Linked DNA regions of Nitratidesulfovibrio vulgaris str. Hildenborough. The protein of the gene in region 1 interacts with the protein of each later gene in a pairwise test. Links are inferred from orthologs where the notes say so. Each region holds a gene or a part of one and is shown in the gene's direction. Other genes may lie near its edges.

Region 1 (7,255 bases):
CGAGAACGCCTTGCTCCCAGTGAAGCTCAAGCCGCAAGGGTGCGGCCACCAGCACATCCACCATACATGACTCCTTGTACAAGCCGATTCGTTCGTGGCTTTGAAGACAGGCAACGTCCACGCGACCGGGCACTTCCGTCAGGGGGCCGAGGTGTTCGAGGCAGGACGATAGAGAGGCTGCCGCTCACACAGGGCCGCGTAGGCTGCCGCATCGGCGTCGGCCCGCCCCGTCAACTCGGCAGGGTTATCATACCACAGAGGACGCACGGGGGCATCCGTCCTGCACCCTTGCCACAGTCCCTGGGTGGCAAGGGCCTGCTGCACGAGGGCCATCGTGGCGCGCTTGTCCGCAGCCCACTCCGGGGCCAGAAGCTCATCGCCCGAAGGTTCGCCCACCACACGATGCACGACGATGTCCGAACGCAGTAGCGCCAGTGCCTCCACCATCAGGTCTACATAGGCCGACTGCGACATGGGGTCGTACAGTCCCCCACGCCACTGCGCAGCCAGTGTCGTACCTCTGCATACATACAGTGCATGGAACTTGACCCCGAGGACAGGCAGACCGTTGAGCCAGCGGACAGTGTCCAGCATGGCCTCGGCACATTCGCCGGGAAGCCCGAAGATGACATGGGCGCACACGCGCAGCCCACGGGCAGCGGCCCCATGGATGGCAGCGGCAGAACAGGCGGCGTCATGCCCCCTGTTGATGCGTCGCAATGTATCGTCATGGGCTGACTGCACCCCAAGTTCGAGCCATGTCTCGTCGAACCCGGCGTCGGCGAGCAGGTCGAGCTTCGGGCCATCCAGACAATCGGGACGCGTGCCCACAGAGATGCCAGAAATGCCCTCAAGCCTTCGGAGTTGCAGCAGCATTTCGCGAAGTCGTTCGGCGGAACCGTATGTATTGGAAAACGACTGCAAATAGGCTATGTACAGGGCTGCGTTGCGCGAACGGGCATATCTGGCACGCCAGAGCGCCCACTGTTCCTCAAGCGACAGACCGGCCCCACCCATGCCGGACCCGGATCCGGCAGGATTGCAGAACACACATCCGCCACGCGAGAGTGTGCCGTCCCGGTTGGGGCACGATGCTCCCGCGTCGAGCGGAACCTTTTGCACCCTGACGCCGAAGCGCCGCCTGAAATACGCTGACAACGTATTATATCTGTTCATTTTATTTTCGATTGACATGGTGCTTTTTTTAGAAGAACACCCTGTTCTCGAACCTCATACGCATTCCCCCCCAGAGAGGCAAGTGACCGCATATGGCCAAGATTCTGGATTTCGTACTCGGCATGTTCTCCAACGACCTTGCAATCGACCTCGGCACAGCCAATACCTGTGTCTACGTCAAGGGACAAGGCATCGTCCTGCGTGAGCCCTCGGTCGTGGCCGTGAAGAAGGACTCGCGCGGCAACAATGTCGTCCTCGCCGTCGGTCAGGACGCTAAACGCATGCTCGGCCGCACCCCCGGTAACATTCAGGCCATACGCCCCATGAAGGACGGCGTCATCGCCGACTTCGAGATTACCGAGGCCATGCTCCGCCATTTCATCTCCAAGGTGCACAACTCGCGCAGGCTCGTCCGGCCGCGCATCATGATATGCGTTCCCACCGGCATCACGCAGGTCGAGAAGCGCGCCGTCAAGGAATCGGCCCAGAGCGCGGGAGCCCGTGAGGTGTACCTCATCGAGGAGCCCATGGCGGCAGCCATCGGTGCCAACCTGCCCATTCAGGAGCCTACCTCCAACATGGTGGTCGACATCGGCGGCGGCACCACCGAAGTGGCAGTGATATCACTTTCCGGTATCGTGTACTCGCGCTCCGTGCGCGTGGGCGGCGACAAGATGGATGAAGCCATCATGACCCACGTGAAGCGCAAGTACAACATGCTCATCGGCGAATCCACGGCAGAGGAGATCAAGATCAAGATCGCTTCCGCCTACCCTCTCGACCCCGAGCACCAGCTTGAGGTGAAGGGCCGCGACCTCGTCACCGGCATTCCGCAGAACATCATCATCACGTCGGAGGAGGTCCGCAAGGCCATCTCCGAACAGGTGGACAGCATCGTGCAGGCGGTTCGCATCGCCCTCGAACAGACGCCGCCCGAACTCGCAGCCGACATCGTCGACCGGGGCATCGTGCTCACCGGCGGTGGCGCGCTCCTCAAGGGGCTCGACCAGCTGCTTCGTGAAGAGACGTCGCTGCCCATCACCGTAGTGGACGACCCGCTTTCCACGGTTGTCGTCGGCACCGGCAAGGCACTCGACAATCTGCACATCCTCAAAGAGGTCTGCATAGATTAACGTGACTCCCAAGCGCGTCATCCTGCTGCTGGTACCGATCCTTTTTCTGTACCTCGGCCTCTATTCGTGGAACCAGCGCACGGGCACCCTCGACCGCCTGGCCGACAACACCGGCCTCGAGGTCGTGGGTGCCGTGCTGCGTCCTGCCCTCTGGGCGCACGACCGTGTCGTCACCTTCTGGGATCATTACATCAACCTCGTCGGAGTGCGTGAAGACCACGACCGTCTCAAGGCGCAACTGGAAGTCACCAGCAGACAACTGGCGCAATACGCCGAAGACCGGGCGGAACTTTCACGCCTGCGCCAACTGCTGACCCTCGCCCCCCCCGACGACTGGCAGGCCGTGGGAGCCCGGGTACTGGCCTCGCGTCTGGGGCCGCAAGGGGTTCTCGACACCATCACCATCGACCACGGCTACTTCACGGGAGCGGCCCCCGGTACTCCCGTCGCCACGCATCTCGGTGTTGTCGGACGCGTGTTGCGTTCCGGGCCACATACAGCCTCTGTGCTCCTTCTTGTGGATTCCGGCAGCCGCGTCTCCGTCATCAGCCACGACAACCGCACGCAGGGAGTGCTCGTGGGCGGTGGCCCAGGCAATCCGCTCGAGGTGCGCTATGTCGCCGTCAACGCCAAACTTGATGAAGGCGAAATCCTCGTGACCTCGGGACTCGACGGGGCCTTTCCCAAGGGTCTGCCTGTAGCCCGGGTCATCACCGTCACGCCTCCCGACCTCTCCATGTTCCAGGGGGTTCTCGCAGCCCCCCTCGTCGACTTCGAATCCCTTGAAGAGGTCCTGCTCATGCAGCGGCCTCCTGCACGATACGCCCTGCAGCAGGCTCCCGTGCACGCCTCCAACGGCACGGCACAGCCCCAAACGCAGCCCGCGCCCGCCACACAGGCGCGCAAACCCCGGTAGGCCGCCATGTCGCCACGCGACGCGTTATGGTGGATGACCTTTCTCGTGGTGGGCATCTGGATGCAGTTGCTACTGCCGGGTATCGATGCGCTTGTCATCGGGCTCATCATCGCACTACAGGAAGGACGACTCACCCGTCTGCTATGGCTTCTGCCCACCATCATCCTCCTTCAGGAGGGCATGGGAACGCTGGCGTTCGGGTCGACCCTGCTCTGGTACGGGGCGACCATCGCCCTCTTCTACATGGGGCGCTGGCTCTTCGAAGTCGAGAACTTCGTATTCGTCTTTCTGCTCAGCGCCTGTCTGGGACTGGTGCACTACCTCATCAGCGACATGATGGCATCGTTGCAGAACCTGGAACTCCCGTTGCGGCAGCTCATGGACGAAAGCATCCTTCAGGCGCTCTTCATTCCCCCCACATGGCGCGCAGCCCTCGAACTGCGCCGAAGGTTCGTCCCCGATGCACATCCACTTTGACCCGGAAGGTTTCCAGCCGCCCCGTTCCGGCCTGCTTCTGTTGCAGGGCCTTGTGGGGTTTCTCTTCTTCCTGTTCGTGGTGCGCTTCTGGTACCTGCAGATTCACCGTGGGGAGGAGTACGCCCGTCTAGCGCAGGACAACCGCCTCAGACAGGAACGCATCTACGCCTCACGCGGGCTTATCCGTGACCGGCAAGGTGCGCTGCTTGCCGAGAACAGGCCCGCTTTCGGGCTTGCACTCATCCGTGAGGACTGCCGCGACATTCCGGCGACACTCGCGCAGGTGTCGCAATGGACAGCCACCCCGGTCGAGAAGCTCACCGCCAAGTTCAATCAGGACAGACAGCGCGTGAAGCCCTTCGAACCGCTATTGCTCATCTCCGACATGCCCTTCGACCTGCTTGCCCGTATCGAATCGGAGATCATCCACTGGCCGGGGCTGGAGATCATCACCCGCTCGAAACGCAACTACCCGCAAGGACCTCTCTTCGCGCACATCCTCGGGTACGTGGCAGAAGCGAACGAACAGGAGCTTGAGAACGACAAAGGGCTCAGTCTCGGCGACTTCGTCGGCAAACAGGGTCTTGAGCTCGTACTCGAACAACGCCTGCGCGGTCACAAGGGGCAATACCAGATCGAGGTCGACGTCCTCGGGCGCAACCTCAACCGCAAGCTCGTCGAGCAACCTGAGAGCGGCGAGAACATCGAGCTGAGCCTTGACGCTGGAATACAACAGGCAGCCTGGGACGCCTTCGAAGGCCAGGCCGGGGGGCTGGTGGTCATGGACCCCGACTCCGGAAAGCTGCTGGCGCTCGTCACGTCCCCCTCGTTCGACAACAACGCCTTCGCCGCAGGCCTCAGCCAGAAGGACTGGGTAGCCCTCCGCGACAACCCGCGCCACCCGTTGCAGAACCGGATCATACAGAGTGTCTACCCTCCGGGGTCGGTCTGGAAGCTGATGATGACAGGAATGATCCTCAACGAAGGCATCTCCCCCTCCGAGACCGTCTACTGCAACGGGGCCGTGCAACTGGGCCGCCAGACATTCCGGTGCTGGAAAAAGGGCGGGCACGGGTCGGTGGACATGATGCGTTCGCTCATCGAATCATGCGACGTCTACTACTACCAGATGGCCGAGCGACTCGGCATCGACAAGCTCGAACAGTTCGCCAAGGCCTGCGGATTCGGGGCTCCCACAGGCATCGACCTGCCACATGAGAAATCGGGGCTAGTCCCCTCCAAGTCGTGGAAGCGCAGACGGTTCGGTGAACCCTGGCACCGTGGGGAAACCCTGAACGTCTCGATAGGACAGGGGTTCACGCTGGTCACTCCGGTTCAGGTGGCGGTTTTCGTCTCATCCCTGATGAACGGCGGCAAACTGCTGAAACCGAGCCTGCTTCTCGACGAGCCGACGATCGTCAAGGGCACGACCCCCATGACCACGCAAGGTCGCAAACTTGTCATGGAAGCCATGCGCCTGACTGTCGCCACGGACGCAGGAACCGCCAAGGTGCTTCGACGCCCCGATGCGGTACTCGGCGGCAAGACGGGCACGGCGCAGGTCGTCAGGATTGTCGGTGAGGAGCGGCTCAAGGTCGAACAGATGGCCTACGAGCACCGCGACCACGCATGGATGGCCTCTTGGGGCGAGAAGGATGGCAAGCGCTACGTGGTGGTATGCATGCTCGAACATGGAGGGCATGGCGGCTCGGCTGCCGGACCTGTCGTGAAGCGTGTGTACGACAAGCTTTTCGGGGAGTACAGACCATGACACCCATCGACAGACGGCTCATCACGCATATGAACTGGGGGCTTCTGGCCTTCACTTTCATCCTGTTCTGCGTCGGGGCGGCCAACCTGTACTCTGCCAGCGGCGTCCGCATCGAAGACGGCATCGAAGTCTCGTCGTTCTACCAGAAGCAGCTGGTGTGGGGACTCATCGGCCTAGGCGGCATGATCACCTTCATGCTTTTCGATTACAGGCATCTCAAAAGCCTTGCATGGCCCATCTTCATCCTGACGGTCCTCCTGCTGGCATGTGTTCCGCCCTTCGGCAAGGTCATCTACGGGGCGCGGCGCTGGTTGTCATTCGGCCTGTTCAACCTGCAACCAAGCGAAATCGCGAAAATCAGCATCCTCATCCTCGGAGCGCGTCTCCTTTCGGGCGACAAGAACTCCCTCAACTGGACCGAGCTCTTCAAGGTGCTGGGCGTGGGACTGGTGCCTGCCGCCTTCATCGTCATCCAGCCCGACCTCGGCACGACCCTGAATCTCCTGCTGCTTCTCGGCGGCATGATCCTCTACCACGGCATCCAGTGGCGCGTGCTCAAGGTCTGCCTTGCCGTGGTCCCTCCCCTTCTCCCGCTAGGCTGGTTCTGCCTGCACGACTACCAGAAGCAGCGTATTCTCACGTTCCTCGATCCGCAGAACGACCCCCTTGGCGCGGGATACCACATCATCCAGTCACAGATTGCCATCGGTTCCGGTGAGTTATGGGGGAAAGGCTTTCTGGGGGGCACACAGAGCCAGCTGCGCTTCCTGCCGGAAAAGCATACCGACTTCGCCGTCGCCGTCTTCGGGGAGGAGTGGGGATTTGTCGGCTGCGTCGCCCTGCTTGCCCTGTTCAGCCTTTTCCTGCTGAGCATCTTCAACACCGCGCGCGACGCCAAGGACAGGTTCGGCAGCACGCTGGCAGCAGGTGTATTCTTCTACTTCTTCTGGCAGATTCTCATCAACACGGGAATGGTCGTCGGCATCATGCCGGTCGTGGGCATCCCGCTACCCTTCATCAGTTATGGGGGCAGTGCCACACTGGTCAATTTCTCCCTCATCGGACTCGTTCTCAACGTCTCCATGCGACGCTTCGTCTTCAAGACCAACTAGCCGTTCTGCCGCTGCAAACACACATCAGGAGCCAGTGATGAGCAAAGATGAAATCAACGCCTTCCTCGGTTCGGGAACCCGCTACCAAGGACAGCTCAACTTTCAGGGTGCAGTGCGCATCGACGGTACATTCACCGGCGAGATCACGTCCGACGGCACACTCATCGTCGGCACCGACGCCATCATCGACGGCACGCTCAATGTGGGCCAACTCGTGCTCAGCGGTACCGTCAACGGAGAGGTGACAGCGACACGTAAGATCGTCATCCACAAGACCGGCATCATCAACGGCACCATCCGCACACCTGCGCTCATCATGGAAGACGGTGCCCGCATCGAGGGCGAAGTGCACATGGGTGCAGACAGCACCGCCACCGCACAGTAAGCTCGACTATAGCCAGAAAGAACCACCTGTCCCGGCATGGCGCTCTTTGGCAGCAAGGCCGCGAACAGCCCCAGAAGGCCTCAGGAGACGCGAAGCCCCCGCTTCGCACACACTCTCGCATATGACCACGGAAACCCGCTGTAGGCCCTTTTAACCCCACTCATCAGGGTATGAGCGTATGCAGGCGCAGTCATGGTCGCGTTTGCCCCATCCTCCCTGCGTGGCGTGTCAATGGCAAGACACGCTTTGCGGCATACGCCCTAAGGATTTTACGGGATTCCCCTC
Region 2 (7,296 bases), 170 kb from region 1 along the record:
CCGCCCCCTCGCCGGATGACACCGCCAGCACGGCGACATCCTCGATGCCACGGCTGCGCCTGATACGGGCGGTCAACGTCTCGCCATCCATGCGGGGCATGAAATGGTCGGTGAGGACGAGACGGATGTTGCGGTTCGCCTCAAGCACCTCAAGCGCCTCCACCCCGTCTGCCGCCAGATGCACGGTGAGCCGCTGCCGCCGCAGGAGTGCCGCGATGTGCGCTCGCCACACCGGAGAATCGTCGACGACCAGCACCTCCGTCCCCTCGTTGGCCGCAAGGCGCGCCACAAGGCGAATGAGGTACTGCATGTCCTCCGGGTTGCGCTTGACCACATAGTCGGTGATGCCCTTATGCAGCATGGTCTGCCGCAGTCCGGCGTCGAAATGTGCGCTCACCACCACCGCGGGCGTTCCCGTAGCAAGGACGAAATCGACCACAGACCCGTCCGGCGCATCCGGCAGATACAGGTCGCACAGGGCGACAAGGTAGGGAGAAGGCTCAACCGCCAGCAACACGCGCGCCTCTGCCAGCGAGGCCGCGATATCGCATTGCAGCCCCACCTTTTCCTGCACGCCTTGCGCGATGAGACGGGCCGTACTGCGGCTGTCTTCGATGATGAGTACCCTTTGCATGGCTTCTCCCGTTGATACCAGCATAGGCAATCACCCCCGTTGCTACAACGGGGGTATGCGCAAATGGAGGGAATCTCCCCATGGCGCGCCGCAACGCCACGTCCCCCCCGGGCGGTGGCAGGGATATCCCCCACACCCCGCCCATGCGACCATCATATCTGGCGACGGTATCGTCCGACGAGCATTTCGTACGGGGCTACGCTGTCCGGAGGATATGCGCCCATGGCCTGCCGACCCGAGGGCTAGCATGGTCGTGGTCTAGCCTGCCCGTCGGCCTTGCGCATGGCACTGTGCTGCACAGCCCGTATCGTCCGCGTTAACCATGGGTCTTGCCCCCCGCACACCACCGTCGAGGCCCCGCAGACCACAGGCCCCATGATCCCCCGCGCCTCATCGACCACATCACATGTCGCCGTGCAAGCAGCGCCATCCCCGGGCCGCGACACCGCGGGGGTAGCGTCTGGACAGGCGCACAAGCGGCGGGTAACATCCGGGCATCCCAACGCGAGGTCTTCTGTGCGCGAACACCACCACAATCTCCGGCACTACACGCTCTACGCCGCGACCATCATCACCATCACCACGCTCGTCCGCTTCTGGTTCGTCGCGTCAGGGCAACTCGACCTCGTGCAGGACGAGGCCCAGTACTGGGACTGGACCCGGCGGCTGCAACTCTCGTACTACTCCAAGGGCCCGCTCATCGCATGGCTCATCGGGATGTGGACTGGCGTGTTCGGCGACACGGAACTCGGTGTCCGGTTCGGCGCACTGGCAGGTTCGGCACTGGCGCAGGTCATGCTCTTTCTCGGCGTGGGCAGGCTCTTCGGCAGGCCCCGCCTCGCCCTGCTCACCCTCGGCGTAGCCAACACCACCCCCCTGTTCATGGTGGCGGGGGTGCTCATGACCACCGACGGCCCGCTGCTGCTGTGCTGGCTGGGGGCTCTACTGTGCATCCACGCGGCCACGCGCACACCGCGCGCCACAGCACCCTATCTCCTTCTCGCCATGTGCATGGCTGTCGGCGTACTGGCCAAGTACATGATGCTCGCCGTGGCGGCCATCGCCTGCCTGCACATGTGGCTGTTGCACCGGCAGAGACTGCTGCCGCAAGGGGTCGCCTTGCGTGTCGTGTGCGCCTGCCTTGCGGGCGCGGCCTGCGGCATGTTGCCCATCCTGCTATGGAACGCCCAGAACGACTGGGTGGGGTTCAAGCACGTGGGCACCCTCGCCGGGGTCACCGGCAAGGCCAGCAAGGCCTTTCTGCGACTGGACAGACTGCCGGAACACCTCGGCGCGCAACTGGGCGTTGCCACACCATGGTGGTTGCTGCTCATGCTGGGCATGGCATGGCGTTCGCTGCGCATCGCCTGGACGGGCGTCGTCCCTCCCGGCGAACCTGCAGAGGCGGCGGGCCGCGAAGAGGCCGTACGCCAGTCGTCATTGCTGTTCTGTGCCTTCATGCCGCTATGGGGCGTCATCACGCTATGGAGTCTGCACACCCGCATCTACCCCAACTGGCCCGCCATGAGCTATGTGGGCGGCATCATCCTTGCCGCCGCCGGGGTTGAACGCCTGCTTGACGGCCTCGGTGCACCGCGCTGGCGGCGCCTCGTGCCGCTATGGTTCACACTGGGCGCCTGTCTGTTCGCCGCCGCACATTTCCAGAACACCCTGCCCTTGCCCGCCTCGCTCAACCCGGCCGCACGGCTGAAGGGATGGGAGGACCTCGGGCGTGAACTCGACAGGGTACGGCACGGGCTGCCACACCCTGACAGGGTGTTCTTCTTCTCCGACGCCTACGACATCACGGCCGAACTCGCGTTCTACGTACCCGGCAAACCGTTCACCTTCTGCGCCGACTTCGGCCGGCGCATGAGCCAGTACGACCTGTGGCCCTCACCCGCCGACAAGGTGGGCTGGGACGCGGTCTTCGTCCGCCGCGACGGGACGAGCGTGCCGCGCGAACTGCTCGAGATGTTCGACTCTGCGGAACTGTACCGCTACCAGTCGACGCATCACGGGGCACCGGGACGGGTCTTCACCGTCATCGTCCTGCGCGGCTTCAATGGCGAGTGGCCGCGCCGGAGTTTCAGGTCGTTCTAAAGGGGGCCTCATCGATGGACATGCCGCACAGCACCACGCACGACGCATCGCCCGCGCCCTGCCAGCGTTGCGGCATGGCAGGTGCGACCTGCTGCACCATCGACCCCACCGACGCGTCGCTGTGCTTTCCCGTCTCGCGGTCGGAGTGGGAGCGCATCGTCGACCACTGCGACAAACGGGGCGGTTTCGCCACCGAACCCAACACCCGCCCCTTCGTGGACAACCTCATCCGGCTCTTCCCCGGCGAGGCCCGCGAGATAGAGAGACTGTTCCCCCCGCACGGATTCCATCTGCGGCTTGCCGTGGACGCCAAGGGCAACTGCGCCTTTCTCGGCCCAGAAGGTTGCACCCTCCCGCGCGAAGTACGTCCGTGGTACTGTCTCGTCTTTCCTTTCTGGTTGCAGGGCGGGCGCATCGCCATCTTCACGCCATCCGGTTGCGTCGCCGTCCGCGAGGGACGTACCGTGCCCGGATGCCTCGCCCTCATGAACTTCACCGCCCGTGACGTCCGTAGACTGGCCGGAAGACTCCGGCTGGCATGGGGCCTGCCGCCTCTGGACGAGAACGGCGAAACGCTGTAACGCCCTTCGCCATGAAAAAGACGCTGCTTACCCTGTGCATTCTTGTCGTCGCCGGTGTCGCCATCGGCGCGTCACTCGCTGTCATCATGGTCATGTGGGCCTCACGCGACCTGCCCAGCTTCACACGCATCGCCGACTACCGGCCCCCGCAGGTCACCGTGGTACAGGCCCGCGACGGAAGCGTCATGGCGCAGTTCTTCCGCGAAAAGCGCTTTCTCGTGGCTCTTGGCGACATGCCCGCGCGTCTGCCCATGGCCTTTCTCGCCGCAGAGGACGACAGCTTCTACAGGCATGACGGCATCGACCCCGTGGCCATAGGGCGCGCCTTCATCAAGAATCTGCAGGCGGGTTCCATCAAGCAGGGTGGCAGCACCATCACGCAGCAGATCGTCAAACGTCTGCTGCTCTCTTCCGAACGCAGCTACGAGCGCAAGATCAAGGAGGCCATTCTAGCCTACCGCCTCGAGCGCTACCTGACCAAGGACGAGATACTCACCATCTATCTCAACCAGATATACCTCGGCGGCGGTGCCTATGGCGTCGAGAGTGCCGCCCGCACCTATTTCGGCAAACATGTCAACGAACTCTCCATAGCCGAATGCGCCGTGCTCGGCGGGCTGCCGCAGGCTCCCTCCAAGTACAACCCCTTCCGCGACCCCGAAGCCACCAAGCAGCGCCAGCTGTACGTGCTGCGCCGGATGTTCGAACTGGGCTGGATTTCCCGGGAGGAACACGAAGCCGCCGTTCACGAGCCCCTCGTCTACAAGAGCATGGACGAGAGCATCGGCCGCGCGGGGGCGTGGTATGTGGAAGAGGTGCGACGCCAGCTCATCGACTTCTTCAGCGAAGACAATGTGCACCGCCTCGGCCTCAAGATAGACCGCTACGGCGAGGACGCAGTGTACGAAGCGGGCCTTCAGGTGACCACCGCCATGATGCCCGAACACCAGATTGCCGCCGAACGTGCCCTGCGCGAAGGGCTCGAATCCGCCACACGCCGTCATGGCTGGCGCGGCCCGTTACAGAAGCTCAAGCCGACGGAGTACGCCGGATTCCTCCAGCAGGAGAACTTCACCCCCGACGCCCTCGCCGGTGGCGGATGGGCACGCGCCCTCGTCACCAAGGTGGTGGCACAGGGGGCGGAGGTGCGCCTCGGGCAGTACCGCGGCTTCATCGACGTGAAGACCATGACATGGTGCCGCACCCCCAACATCCGCGTGGCCCCCGAAGGCGCCGCACCCGTGAAGGACGCCCGCAAGGTGCTTGAAGAAGGCGACGTGGTGTGGGTCTCTGGCCTCGGCCCCGCCGGCAACGCCACATCGTACAATCCCGCCCTCGTGTCGCGCGGCGGCGTGGTGCAGCTTGCCCTTGAACAGTACCCGGACGTACAGGGCGCCATCGTCTCCATCGAACCCCAGACCGGCGACGTGGTGGCCCTCGTGGGCGGCTACAGCTTCACCGACAGCCAGTTCAACCGCGCCACGCAGGCACGACGCCAGCCGGGTTCGTCGTTCAAGCCCATCGTCTACTCCGCCGCGCTCGACAACGGCTTCACCGCCGGGTCCGTGGTGCTGGACGCGCCTGTCGTCTACATCAACGAGTACACCGACAAGGTGTGGCGCCCGGAGAACTTCGAAGGCAACTTCGCAGGCCCCATGCTGCTGCGGACGGCCCTCGCCAAGTCGCGCAACCTGTGCACCATCCGCGTGGCGCAGCAGATAGGCATCCCCGCCATCATCGAACGCGCCAAGGCACTCGGCCTCGAACCGCATTTCCCCAACGAACTCTCCGTCAGCCTCGGGGCCGTGGCCGTATCGCCGCTGAACATGGCGCAGGCCTACACCGCCTTCGCCAACGAGGGCCGGGTCTCGACCCCGCGCATGATCGTCGAGATCAAGGACGCATGGGGCGAGACGCTCTACCGCCGCGACCCTGAACTGCGCGAGGCCATCTCGCCGCAGAACGCCTTCGTCATGGCATCCCTGCTGAAAGAGGTCGTGCAGGACGGCACGGCCACCCGTGCCAAGGCGCTGGGCCGCCCCGTCGCAGGCAAGACGGGCACGACCAACGACGAGAAGGACGCATGGTTCATGGGCTTCAGCCCCTATCTCGTGACAGGCGTCTACATCGGCTACGATCAGGTGGCCCCCATGGGCCGCTTCGAAACCGGCGGCCGTGCGGCGCTGCCCGTCTTCGTCACCTACAGGCAGGGCGTCGACCACCTGTACCAGCCCGACGACTTCACCATGCCTCCCGGCATCGTCTACGCCCGTGTGGATGGTCGCACGGGAATGCTCGCGGGGCCGTCATCCTCATCAAGCTACATGCTGCCCTTCATCCTCGGGACGCAACCCTCCGCCACCAGCGGCGAAGCGATGGAACGTGGCGAGGACGACGTCCGCAGCGGCGAAGACCTGCTCAAACAGCTTTACTGATGTCTGCTCACGACGCCCCGCCTTACGGTGGGGCGTCGTCAGATACATCGCCGGGACGCCCAGGAACGCCACCGCCTTCTCCACGACGCAACTGGTTGCCCTTCTGGCGCATCGCCACCAGCTTCACGTCTCACGCAAGACGACCCGCAGAACGGAGAGAGGACATGAAGCCAGAAGCCACCCAACAGCCCGACAGGGACGAGAGACAAGAGACGTCAGACACGCCAGACGCGGGCATCACGCCAGCGCGCCCTGCATTGCGAACGACGCGAGACGACGCGCCGCCCTATGTCACACGCGACGGGTCCATCATCCGCGAACTCATGCACCCCGCCGTGCATGGCAACGCCAACCAATCGCTGGCGGAAGCCGAGGTCCCCCCCGGCTGTGCGACCCTGCGTCACACTCACCCGCGCACCGAAGAACTCTATCATGTCCTTGAAGGCGACGGAGAGATGGCGCTGGACGATGCGGTGTTCGCCGTCGCCCCCGGCGACACGGTGTGCATCCCTCCAGGAACACCCCACAGCATCCGCAACACCGGCGTCACCAGCCTGCGCATCCTCTGCTGTTGCAGTCCCGCCTACAGCCACGACGACACCGTACTCACCGATTGAACCGCCTTGCGCGGCAACTGTGGCATGGCAGCAGGCGCACGGCCACACGAAACAGTCATGCCATGCGTCGTCCGGGTCTGCGGTGCCTGCCAGTCGTTCAGCAAGCGGCGCATCCCCTCCCGTCCGTTGCATGCACCCCTGAGACATTGCCAGCCTCGTGCGACGTGCAGCGCATTGTCCTCCACACCGCCCCCGTGCTAGGGCTTATCGGGTAGCTAGCGCCACTTCAGGCGCAACGGAGGTCACATGAGACGCACTATGGGCACCATCCCGGGCATCGCGTTGCGCCTTGCGACGCTGGCAGCCCTCATCTGCTTGGCGCTGCCGGTGGCACCACACGCCGCGCCCCTTCCCTCACAAGAGGTTCTCCTCTACCCGGACGGGGCACGGGTCGCCGTGACCGTGAAGCTGCCCCCCCGCCCGCTGGATGACGCCACATCCACACTGACCCTCGACCTGCCAGCCAGCGCCGATGGGGACAGCCTCACAGTCGAAGTCCCCGGCCGCGATGTCCTCGGCATCGACATCGCAACGGTGGCAGCCACACCATCGCCCATCCGCAAGGCCCTCATGGAACGCCGTGACGCGGCCCGCGCGGACCTCGCCAAGGTAAGGGGAACCAAGGCCGCCGTGGAGGCCCGAATGGCCCTGTGGGCCGGGGCGGGGCAGAAGGGAACCGTCTCCCCCGCCGACCTCGAACGGGTCGACGCACTGATGGCGAAGCACTTCACCGCCCTGCAAGGGGAGCATGACGCGCTCTCGCTTCGCGAAGAAGAGGCCGCGCGGCACCTCGCCCGGGCCGAGGATGAACTCGCCCGTGTGGGCGGCGGCGACAATGCCCCGCGCGCCACGGTGCGTATCGCGGGCGCTTCGGACACACCGGTTGAGGTGCGTTACGCCTACGACGTCACCGGCTGCGGCTGGGA

Evidence for each region.
Region 2: the proteins of mrdA (region 1) and DVU_RS03005 interact in binary tests that used the Escherichia coli proteins (3 or more experiments, as listed by UniProt). The link is inferred for Nitratidesulfovibrio vulgaris str. Hildenborough from one-to-one orthologs.

What each region holds. Positions count from the first base shown.
Region 1 is NC_002937.3:870,700-877,954, reverse strand. Bases 3,089-6,079 are described here. They hold mrdA (penicillin-binding protein 2), read left to right. Parts: upstream 3,089-3,685; coding sequence 3,686-5,473; downstream 5,474-6,079. Other genes in these bases: rodA (rod shape-determining protein RodA), read left to right, coding at 5,470-6,079; DVU_RS03725 (hypothetical protein), read left to right, coding at 3,232-3,702; mreC (rod shape-determining protein MreC), read left to right, coding at 3,089-3,225. Also shown: DVU_RS03745 (methylated-DNA--[protein]-cysteine S-methyltransferase), read right to left, coding at 1-64; DVU_RS03740 (TIGR01212 family radical SAM protein), read right to left, coding at 139-1,194; DVU_RS03735 (rod shape-determining protein), read left to right, coding at 1,269-2,309; more of mreC, read left to right, coding at 2,311-3,088; more of rodA, read left to right, coding at 6,080-6,585; DVU_RS03710 (bactofilin family protein), read left to right, coding at 6,623-6,970. UniProt on the Escherichia coli protein: Catalyzes cross-linking of the peptidoglycan cell wall. Responsible for the determination of the rod shape of the cell. Is probably required for lateral peptidoglycan synthesis and maintenance of the correct diameter during lateral and centripetal growth.
Region 2 is NC_002937.3:698,137-705,432, reverse strand. The notes cover bases 3,010-6,041. They hold DVU_RS03005 (penicillin-binding protein 1A), read left to right. Parts: upstream 3,010-3,329; coding sequence 3,330-5,753; downstream 5,754-6,041. Other genes in these bases: DVU_RS03000 (cupin domain-containing protein), read left to right, coding at 5,918-6,041; DVU_RS03010 (hypothetical protein), read left to right, coding at 3,010-3,318. Also shown: DVU_RS03020 (diguanylate cyclase), read right to left, coding at 1-634; DVU_RS03015 (ArnT family glycosyltransferase), read left to right, coding at 1,151-2,737; more of DVU_RS03010, read left to right, coding at 2,752-3,009; more of DVU_RS03000, read left to right, coding at 6,042-6,370; DVU_RS02995 (DUF4139 domain-containing protein), read left to right, coding at 6,617-7,296. UniProt on the Escherichia coli protein: Cell wall formation. Synthesis of cross-linked peptidoglycan from the lipid intermediates.